2 regions of the Streptomyces sp. NPDC048612 genome follow, and region 2 is predicted to be linked to the other one. Evidence: riboswitches for the same ligand, from Rfam matches in the RefSeq annotation. Region 2 holds a riboswitch; the other holds the start of a gene.
What was found. A riboswitch is a leader RNA that binds a small molecule or an ion and turns the genes downstream of it on or off. The one in region 2 is predicted to bind ZMP and ZTP.

Region 1: linked by a shared signal. The riboswitch ahead of glyA (serine hydroxymethyltransferase) and the one ahead of ACGFN2_RS07450 (tetrahydrofolate dehydrogenase/cyclohydrolase catalytic domain-containing protein) in region 2 are both predicted to bind ZMP and ZTP.

What each region holds. Positions count from the first base shown of each region.
Region 1 covers NZ_JBICVV010000004.1:204,559-208,764, forward strand. Annotated here, with positions in the region: gene ACGFN2_RS09625 (cytochrome P450) at 1-1,327, shown strand, start outside; gene glyA (serine hydroxymethyltransferase) at 1,433-2,704, opposite strand; ZMP/ZTP riboswitch at 2,747-2,838, opposite strand; gene rocD (ornithine--oxo-acid transaminase) at 2,969-4,174, shown strand.
Region 2 covers NZ_JBICVV010000003.1:319,570-323,775, forward strand. Annotated here, with positions in the region: gene ACGFN2_RS07445 (NADH:flavin oxidoreductase) at 1-1,093, shown strand, start outside; gene ACGFN2_RS07450 (tetrahydrofolate dehydrogenase/cyclohydrolase catalytic domain-containing protein) at 1,108-1,962, opposite strand; ZMP/ZTP riboswitch at 1,984-2,072, opposite strand; gene ACGFN2_RS07455 (hypothetical protein) at 2,185-3,147, opposite strand; gene ACGFN2_RS07460 (hypothetical protein) at 3,310-3,630, shown strand; gene ACGFN2_RS07465 (benzoate/H(+) symporter BenE family transporter) at 3,815-4,206, opposite strand, start outside.

The sequences.
Region 1 (4,206 bases), on a different contig from region 2:
CGACGGACAGCCGATCTCCGACGGACAGCCGATCGCCGACGACGCCCGCCTCACCGGCCCCGCGCCGCTCCCCCCTCCCCGCGCCGGCTGCCCCGCGCGCCCCGGGAGTGCGGCGGCGCACCGGCTCGCCCCCGGGGGCGCCGGGCGGGCCGCGGCCGATGCGGTGCTGCGGGAGGCCGGGGCGGTGGTTCCCGTACTGCTGCCCGGGGAGGTGCCGGCCGTCGCCGTCACCCGTCATGCGGTGCTCCGCGAGGTCCTGGCGCACCCCGAAGTCGCCAAGAACGCCTGCCACTTCACGGCGCTGCACGACGGCACGGTGCCGCCCGGCTGGCCGCTCACCACCTTCGCCACCGTCGACGGGATGACCACGGCCGACGGCGCGGACCACCGGCGGCTGCGCGGCCTGGTGACCCAGGTGTTCACGGCGCGGCGGGTGGCGGCCCTGCGGCCCCGGGTGGTGGAGCTGACCGCCGGGCTGCTGGACGGGCTGCCGGGCACCGCAGCGGCGGACGGCACGGTGGAGCTGCGCCGGCACTTCGCCTATCCGCTGCCGATGGGCGTGATCTGCGAACTGCTGGGCGTGGACGCCGGGTTGCGGGACCGGCTGCACGAGCTGTCGAACGTGATCGTGGGCACCACCGGTACGGCGGCCGAGGTGCAGGCGGCCAACCGGGAGATCACCGGCGTCCTCGGGCAGGTCGCCGAGGCCCGGCGGGCGGACCCCGGGGACGATCTGACCAGTGCGCTGATCGCCGCCCAGGAGGAGGACGGCGACCGGCTGAGCGCACGGGAGCTGGTCGGCACCCTGCTGCTGATGATCATCGCCGGGCACGAGACCACCCTCAATCTGATCACCAACGCGGTGCGGGCCCTGTGCACCGACCGCGCGCAACTGGAGCTGGTCCGGGCCGGGCGGGCGACCTGGGACGACGTGGTCGAGGAGACGCTGCGGCACGACAGCCCGGTCGCCCATTTCCCGTTCCGCTATCCGGTCCGGGACCTGGAGCTGGGCGGTACGGTCGTGCCGCGCGGCACCCCGATGTTGGCCTCCTACTCCGCGGCCGGGCGGGACCCGGAGGCGTACGGGCCCGACGCGGACCGGTTCGACGTCACCCGGCGGCCCGCCGCCCGGCACCTCTCCTTCGGCCACGGGCCGCACTACTGCCTGGGCGCGCCGCTGGCCCGGCTGGAGGCGACGGTCGCCCTGGAGGCGCTCTTCACCCGCTATCCGGCGCTGGACCTCGCCGTCCCGGACGCGGAGCTGCCGCCCCACCAGAGCTTCATCGGCAACAGCACCGGCGTGCTGCCGGTCCGGCTCACCGGCTGACCCCGGGCGCGAGGGCGCGGGGAGCCGGTGAGCGGGTGAGCCGGTCGGCCGGCCAGCCGGTCACCCGCTCGGCCTGCGGGCCGGTGAGCCTGCGGCTTCCCGCGGTCAGGCGGTCGGCAGACCCGGCGCCGGGTAGCCGGCCATCAGCTCCGCGACCTCGCCGCGGATCACCGTCAGGGCGTCCTCGTCGCCCTTCGCCGCGGCCCGGACGCTGCGGTCGATCCAGTCGGCGACCAGCGGCATCTGCTCCGTGCCCAGTCCGCGGGAGGTGAGGGACGGGGTGCCGATGCGGATGCCGGAGGGGTCGAAGGGCTTGCGGGGGTCGAAGGGGACGGTGTTGTAGTTGACGACGATGCCGGCCCGGTCCAGGGCCTTCGCCGCGACCTTGCCCGGGACGTCCTGGGAGGTCAGGTCGATCAGCACCAGGTGGTTGTCGGTGCCGCCGGAGACCAGGTCGTAGCCGCGGGCCAGCAGCGCCTCGGCGAGCGCCTTGGCGTTGGCGACGACGGCGTGCGCGTAGTCCCGGAAGGACGGGGCGGCCGCCTCGCGCAGCGCGACCGCGATGGCGGCGGTGGTGTGGTTGTGCGGGCCGCCCTGGAGGCCGGGGAAGACGGCCTTGTCGACGGCCTTGGCGTGGCTCGCCCGGGACATCAGCATCGCGCCGCGCGGGCCGCGCAGGGTCTTGTGGGTGGTGGTGGAGATGACGTCGGCGTGCGGCACGGGCGACGGGTGGGCGCCGCCCGCGATCAAGCCGGCGATGTGCGCGATGTCCGCGACGAGTACCGCGCCGACCTCCCGTGCGATCTCGCCGAAGGCGGCGAAGTCGATGGTGCGGGGGACGGCGGTACCGCCACAGAAGATGATCTTCGGCTGTTCCTTGCGGGCGAGGTCGCGCACCTCGTCGAAGTCGATCAGCGCGCTGTCCGGGCGTACGCCGTACTGCACCCCGCGGAACCACGTACCGGTCGCCGAGACGCCCCAGCCGTGGGTGAGGTGGCCGCCCATCGGGAGCGCCATGCCCAGCACGGTGTCGCCGGGCTCGGCGAAGGCGAGGTAGGCGGCGAGGTTGGCGGGCGAGCCGGAGTACGGCTGGACGTTGGCGTGCTCCACGCCGAAGACGGCCTTGGCGCGCTCGACGGCCAGCGTCTCGACGCGGTCGATGTTCTGCTGGCCTTCGTAGTAGCGACGGCCCGCGTACCCCTCGCTGTACTTGTTCTGGAGGACGGTGCCGGTGGCTTCCAGAACGGCGGCGGAGACGTAGTTCTCGCTGGGGATCAGTCGCAGCGTGTCGGACTGGAGCTGCTCCTCGGCGCCGACCAGCGCGGCCAGTTCGGGGTCGGCGGCGCTCAGCGCGGGATGGGAAAGGGGCAGTGACATGGCGTCCTCCGGGGCGGTCGATCGGTGTTTCCGGTCGTGGTCCCGGGGTGCCCAGGCGGGGCGGCACCTCGTGATGGTTGCCGCGCACCGCTTCCTCGAGGTCGCTTCCCCGTACGCCAGTCGCGATGCGCACCGCAGAGTCTAGGACACCCGCGGGGCCCTGTCCGGCGGATCTTCGCAGGCCGGGCGGTCCGGGCGGGCGCAACAATGGAGGGGGACGCGGCAGGGTCCGCGCCCCGCACGGCCTACCGAACGGAGCCACCGGTGACGTCCACGGAACGCTATATCGCCGCCGCCGAAGCCCACAGCGCGCACAACTACCACCCGCTGCCCGTCGTCGTGGCCACCGCCGAGGGTGCCTGGGTGACGGATGTGACCGGCCGCCGCTACCTGGACATGCTCGCCGGGTACTCCGCGCTGAACTTCGGGCACGGCAACCGCCGGCTGCTCGACGCGGCCAGGGCCCAGCTGGAGCGGGTCACGCTCACCTCACGTGCCTTCCACCACGACCGCTTCGGCGACTTCTGCACCCAGTTGGCCGAGCTGTGCGGCATGGAACTCGTCCTCCCGATGAACACCGGCGCCGAGGCGGTCGAGACGGCGGTGAAGACGGCCCGTAAGTGGGGCTACCAGGTCAAGGGCGTCCCGGACGGCCGGGCGAAGATCATCGTCGCGGACCACAACTTCCACGGCCGGACGACCACCATCGTCTCCTTCTCCACCGACCCCGAGGCGCGCGCCGGCTTCGGCCCGTACACCCCCGGCTTCGAGATCGTCCCGTACGGCGACCTGGCCGCGCTGGAGGCGGCCGTCGACGCCGACACCGTCGCCGTCCTCCTGGAGCCGGTCCAGGGCGAGGCGGGCGTGCTGGTGCCGCCGCCGGGCTACCTGCCGGGCGTGCGGGAGCTGACCCGCAGCCGGAACGTGCTGTTCATCGCCGACGAGATCCAGTCCGGGCTGGGCCGCACCGGCCGGACCTTCGCCTGTGAGCACGAGGACGTGGTGCCCGACATGTACGTGCTGGGCAAGGCGCTGGGCGGCGGCGTGGTGCCGGTGTCGGCGGTGGTGTCGTCCCGTGAGGTGCTCGGGGTGTACGCGCCCGGCGAGCACGGCTCGACGTTCGGCGGGAACCCGCTCGCCTGCGCGGTGGCGCTGGAGGTCATCGCGATGCTGCGGACCGGCGAGTTCCAGCAGCAGGCCCTGGAACTGGGCGAGCATCTGCACAGCGAGCTGGGGCAGCTGCTGGCCGGCGGCGCGGTGGACGCGGTACGCGGCCGCGGCCTGTGGGCCGGCGTGGACATCAACCCGTCACGCGGCACGGGCCGGCAGATCTCCGAGCAGCTGCTGGCCCGCGGGGTGCTGGTCAAGGACACCCACGGCTCGACGATCCGGCTCGCGCCCCCGCTGGTCATCAGCAAGGAGGACCTGGACTGGGGGCTGGGGCAGTTGCGGGGGGTGCTGGAGGGGTGAGGCGGGCGGTGCGGGCGGCCCGTCGTCCGCAG
Region 2 (4,206 bases):
GGCTCGTACGCTCTCCCGTCCCTTCGCCCTCGGCAGCCTCACGGTGCCGAACCGGATCGCCATGGCCCCGATGACCCGCGAGTTCTCGCCGGGCGGTGTCCCCGGCCCCGAGGTCGCGGACTACTACGCGCGCCGCGCCGCCGGCGGCGTCGGCCTGATCATCACGGAGGGCACCTACGTCCGGCACCCCGCCGCCGGCACCAGCGGCGCCGTCCCCCGCTTCCACGGCACCGACGCGCTCGACGGCTGGGGCCGCGTCGTGGCCGCGGTGCATGCGGCGGGCGGGACGATCATGCCGCAGCTGTGGCACGTCGGCATGGCCAGGAAGGCGGGCGCCCCGCCGTTCCCCGACGCCCCGCCGTCCGGCCCGTCCGGGATCGCCCTCGACGACAGCCCGTCCGGGCACGCCATGACCCAGCGGGATCTCGACGACGTCATCGCGGCGTTCGCCGAGGCCGCGGCCGCCGCCGAGCGGCTCGGCTTCGACGGGATCGAACTGCACGGCGCCCACGGCTACTTGATCGACCAGTTCCTGTGGTCGGGCACCAACCGGCGCACCGACGCCTACGGCGGCAGCCCCGCCGCCCGCGCACGCTTCGCCGCCGAGATCGTCGCGGCCTGCCGGGCGGCGGTCGCTCCCGACTTCCCGATCCTCTTCCGGATGTCCCAGTGGAAGATGCACCACTACCAGGCCCGTCTGGCCGAGTCGCCGGAGGAACTCCAGGCGATCGTGGCCCCGTTGGCGGAGGCCGGTGTCACCGCGTTCCACTGCTCGACGCGCCGCTACTGGCTGCCCGAATTCGAGGGCTCGGACCTCAACCTCGCGGGCTGGGTCAAGAAGCTCACCGGCCGGCCGACCCTCACCGTCGGCTCGGTCGGTCTCGACGCCGAGTTCCTCGGGACGTTCCAGGGCGAACAGGCCGGTGTCGCCGGTATCGACGGTCTGCTGGACCGGCTGGAGCGGGACGAGTTCGACCTCGTCGCCATCGGGCGGGCGCTTCTCGGCGACCCGGAGTGGGCCGCCAAGATCTTCGAGGGCCGCACCGACGCCCTCGTGCCGTTCGACGCCTCGATGCTGCGGACGCTGAACTGACGCCGGCGCCGCGGTCAGCCCCCGGTCAGCTGGGCGGCCGCGGCGTCGACGGTCTGGGTGAGCAGGGTGGCGATGGTCATCGGGCCGACGCCGCCGGGGACCGGGGTGATCAGGGCGGCGCGGGTGCGTGCCGCCTCGAAGTCCACGTCCCCGACGTTGCCCGGGTTGGAACCGGCGTCCACGACCACGGCCCCGGCCTTGAGGTGTTCGGCGCCCAGGAACCGGGGCCGTCCGACGGCGGCGATCAGGACATCGGCCTCCCTGGTGACCGAGGCCAGATCGGTGGTGCGGGAGTGGCAGTAGGTGACGGTGGCGTCGCGGCCGAGCAGCAGCATCCCCACGGGCCTGCCGAGGATCGCGCTGCGGCCGACCACGACGGCACGCCTGCCCGCCAGGCCGACCTCGTAGTGATCCAGCAGCCGGAGGATGCCGCCGGGCGTGCAGGAGGCGAAGCCGTCCCGGCCGAAACTCATCGCGGCGAACGAGTGGCCGGTGACCCCGTCGACGTCCTTCTCGGGCGCGATCGCCTCGAACGCGGCGCGCTCGTCGATGTGCGGCCCGGCCGGGTGCTGGAGCAGGATGCCGTGCACGGCGGGGTCCTGCGACAGCGCGGTGAGGGTGTCGACCAGCTCCGCGGTCGTGGTGGCGGCGGGCAGCGCGACATGCCGGGAGAGGATTCCGGCCTGCGCACAGCGGTTGCGCTTCATCCGGACATAGGTCACCGAGGCGGGGTCGTCGCCCACGAGTACGGTCGCCAGACACGGGGCCGAGCCGGTCCGTCCGGTGAGTTCCGCCGCGCGCCGGGCGGCCTGGCCGACGAGGTCGCGGGCGAGGCCGCGGCCGTCCATGAGGCGGGCTTCGGGGGACATGGGCTGCTCCTGAGCGTCGCGGGAGATCGCCCAGGCGCGCGGCACGGACCATGGAGGGCCGAGCCGCTCCCCGGTGGTACTCCACCCAAGCGCCAGTCACGGCTCGGCGCCCACCCTATTCGACGCCGCACGGGCCGCCCAGGGGCACATCGGCCACGGCTGCCACCCGGCGGGCCGGGCCGCCGCGACGGCCCGGACGCCCCGGCGCCCGGCGGCACCCCGTCAGCCGCCCGCCCCTCCCTGGCCGGGTGCGGAAAGCGGCGGCTGGGGCGCGGCGGAGGCCTCCCACTGGCTGAGGATGCCGTCCCAGTCGTGCTGGGCGGCGGTGATGGCATTGGCGTCCCACATGGGCTGGGCCGGCGGCTGGTACTGCTGCTGTTCCTCGTAGCCCCGGTAGTCCTGGTACTCCTGGTACTCCTGCTGCGCGGCGTAGTTCTGGTACGGCTGCTGCTTCCAGGGCTCCTGCTCGTAGTGCTCCCGTGGGTACTGCGGCGGTCGCTCGCGCCAGACCGGCGGGGAGGCCTCCGGCTGGGGCGTGGGCGGGAGGTTGACCATCCGGCGGTGCCGTCCGGTGCGGTCCGACGAGCGGGCGTGCACCGTGCGGCTCTCGGCAGACAGCTGTTGTGCGCGGGCCACCAGGAGCCGTACGTCGAGGCCGAGTTCATGGGCCAGGGCGGTGAGGTCCACGCCGCTGTGCCAGCTGCTCATCAGGACGGCGTCGAGGGCCGGTGCCCAGGCCGGTTCGGTGGGCTGGGGGGCGGCCGCCGGGCCCGCCTGCGAGGGCGGCGCGGGAGCCGGGGCGGCCGGCTGCGGGGTGGCCTCCTGCGCGGGCTGCGGCGCGGAGGGTGGGGGCACGGGCTGTTGTGGCACGGGCTGCTCCGCGGGGGCCGGCTGCGGGGCGGCGGGCTGCTCGGAAGCGGGCTGGGAGAGCAGGCTCTTGGCGACCGCGCGGGCATCGTCCTTGCCCACCGTGCGCCGGGCCAGCCGCACTTCGCGTTCGTCCAGGCCGAGCAGGTCCGCCACCACCGCGTCGCTGCCCACGGTCACGGCGAAGGCGGCGAGGGTCCGCGAACGGCGCGCCTCGGCCTCGTCGAGGAGCCCCTGCGTACGGCGGACCTCGTCATCGCTGCTGCAAAACGCCTGTGCGAGTACCGCGTGGCGCTCCCACAACTCCCTCGGTTCCATGACTGCGACAACGGCCCGTCGTCCGGATTGGACTGGTTCCCGGCTATAGATCACTGCATAGGGTGATATTCGATGGAGAGGCGTCCCTGCCTGCCGGGCGGAAGTACGGCCGGCTGCGAAAGTACGCAGTGACCCCAGCGTCGAAGAATCGTTTCTACGGCCATGAGCGTCCCCTCTTCCGGCACCGTCGCAGGTCACGGACAGACGTCCCTCCCCCGCCCCGGGCAGATGCCACGGTGGATCACCGCGGAGGTCATCAGGCAGACACCGGTGTTCGCCGGGCTGGTGAAGCAGTGGACCGAGCGCGCCGCCACGGTGCCCGGGGTCGCCGACCCCGAGTGGCAGCGCCTGGTCTCCTACCGTGCGCTGATGGAGGAGACGGAGATCGCCCTCACGGCCCTGCGGCCGCACCGTGCGCCCGACGTCCTGCCCCCGAGGAAGCCGGTCGTCCCGGCGGCCCGCCCCGCCCGCCTCGACGCCTGAACCGGTCCGGAGAGGCCTGAACCGGCCGGCGCCCGGGGCCCTTCCGGCGCCCCGGGGCCGCGGCGCGCGCACACCGCCGCGGGAACCGCCCGGCCGGGCCGCCGGACACGCCGAGGTGCCCGGCGGCCCGGCCGGGCGCCGGTCAGTCAGCTCCTGGCCGCCGCCGGCCCGCGGCCGGCCGGGGTCACTTGGCGGCTTCCGCGGCCGTACGGCGCCGGGTCAGGACGAAGTGCGCGATGACACCGAACAGCAGTCCCCAGAAGGCCGATCCGATGCCGAAGAGGGTGACGCCGGAGGCGGTGGCGAGGAAGGTGATCAGGGCCGCCTCGCGGTCCTTCTCCTCCTTGACCGCGCCGGTCAGGCCGCCGGCCAGCGCGCCGAGCAGGGCCACTCCGGCGACCGCCGCCACCAGTTCCTTGGGCAGTCCGGCGAAGAGGACCACCAGCGTGGAGCCGAAGGCCCCGATGAGGAGGTAGAACGCGCCGCAGGAGACACCGGCCACATAGCGCCGCCGCGGGTCGCGGTGCGACTCGGGGCCGGTGCAGATGGCGGCAGTGATCGCCGCGAGGTTGATGG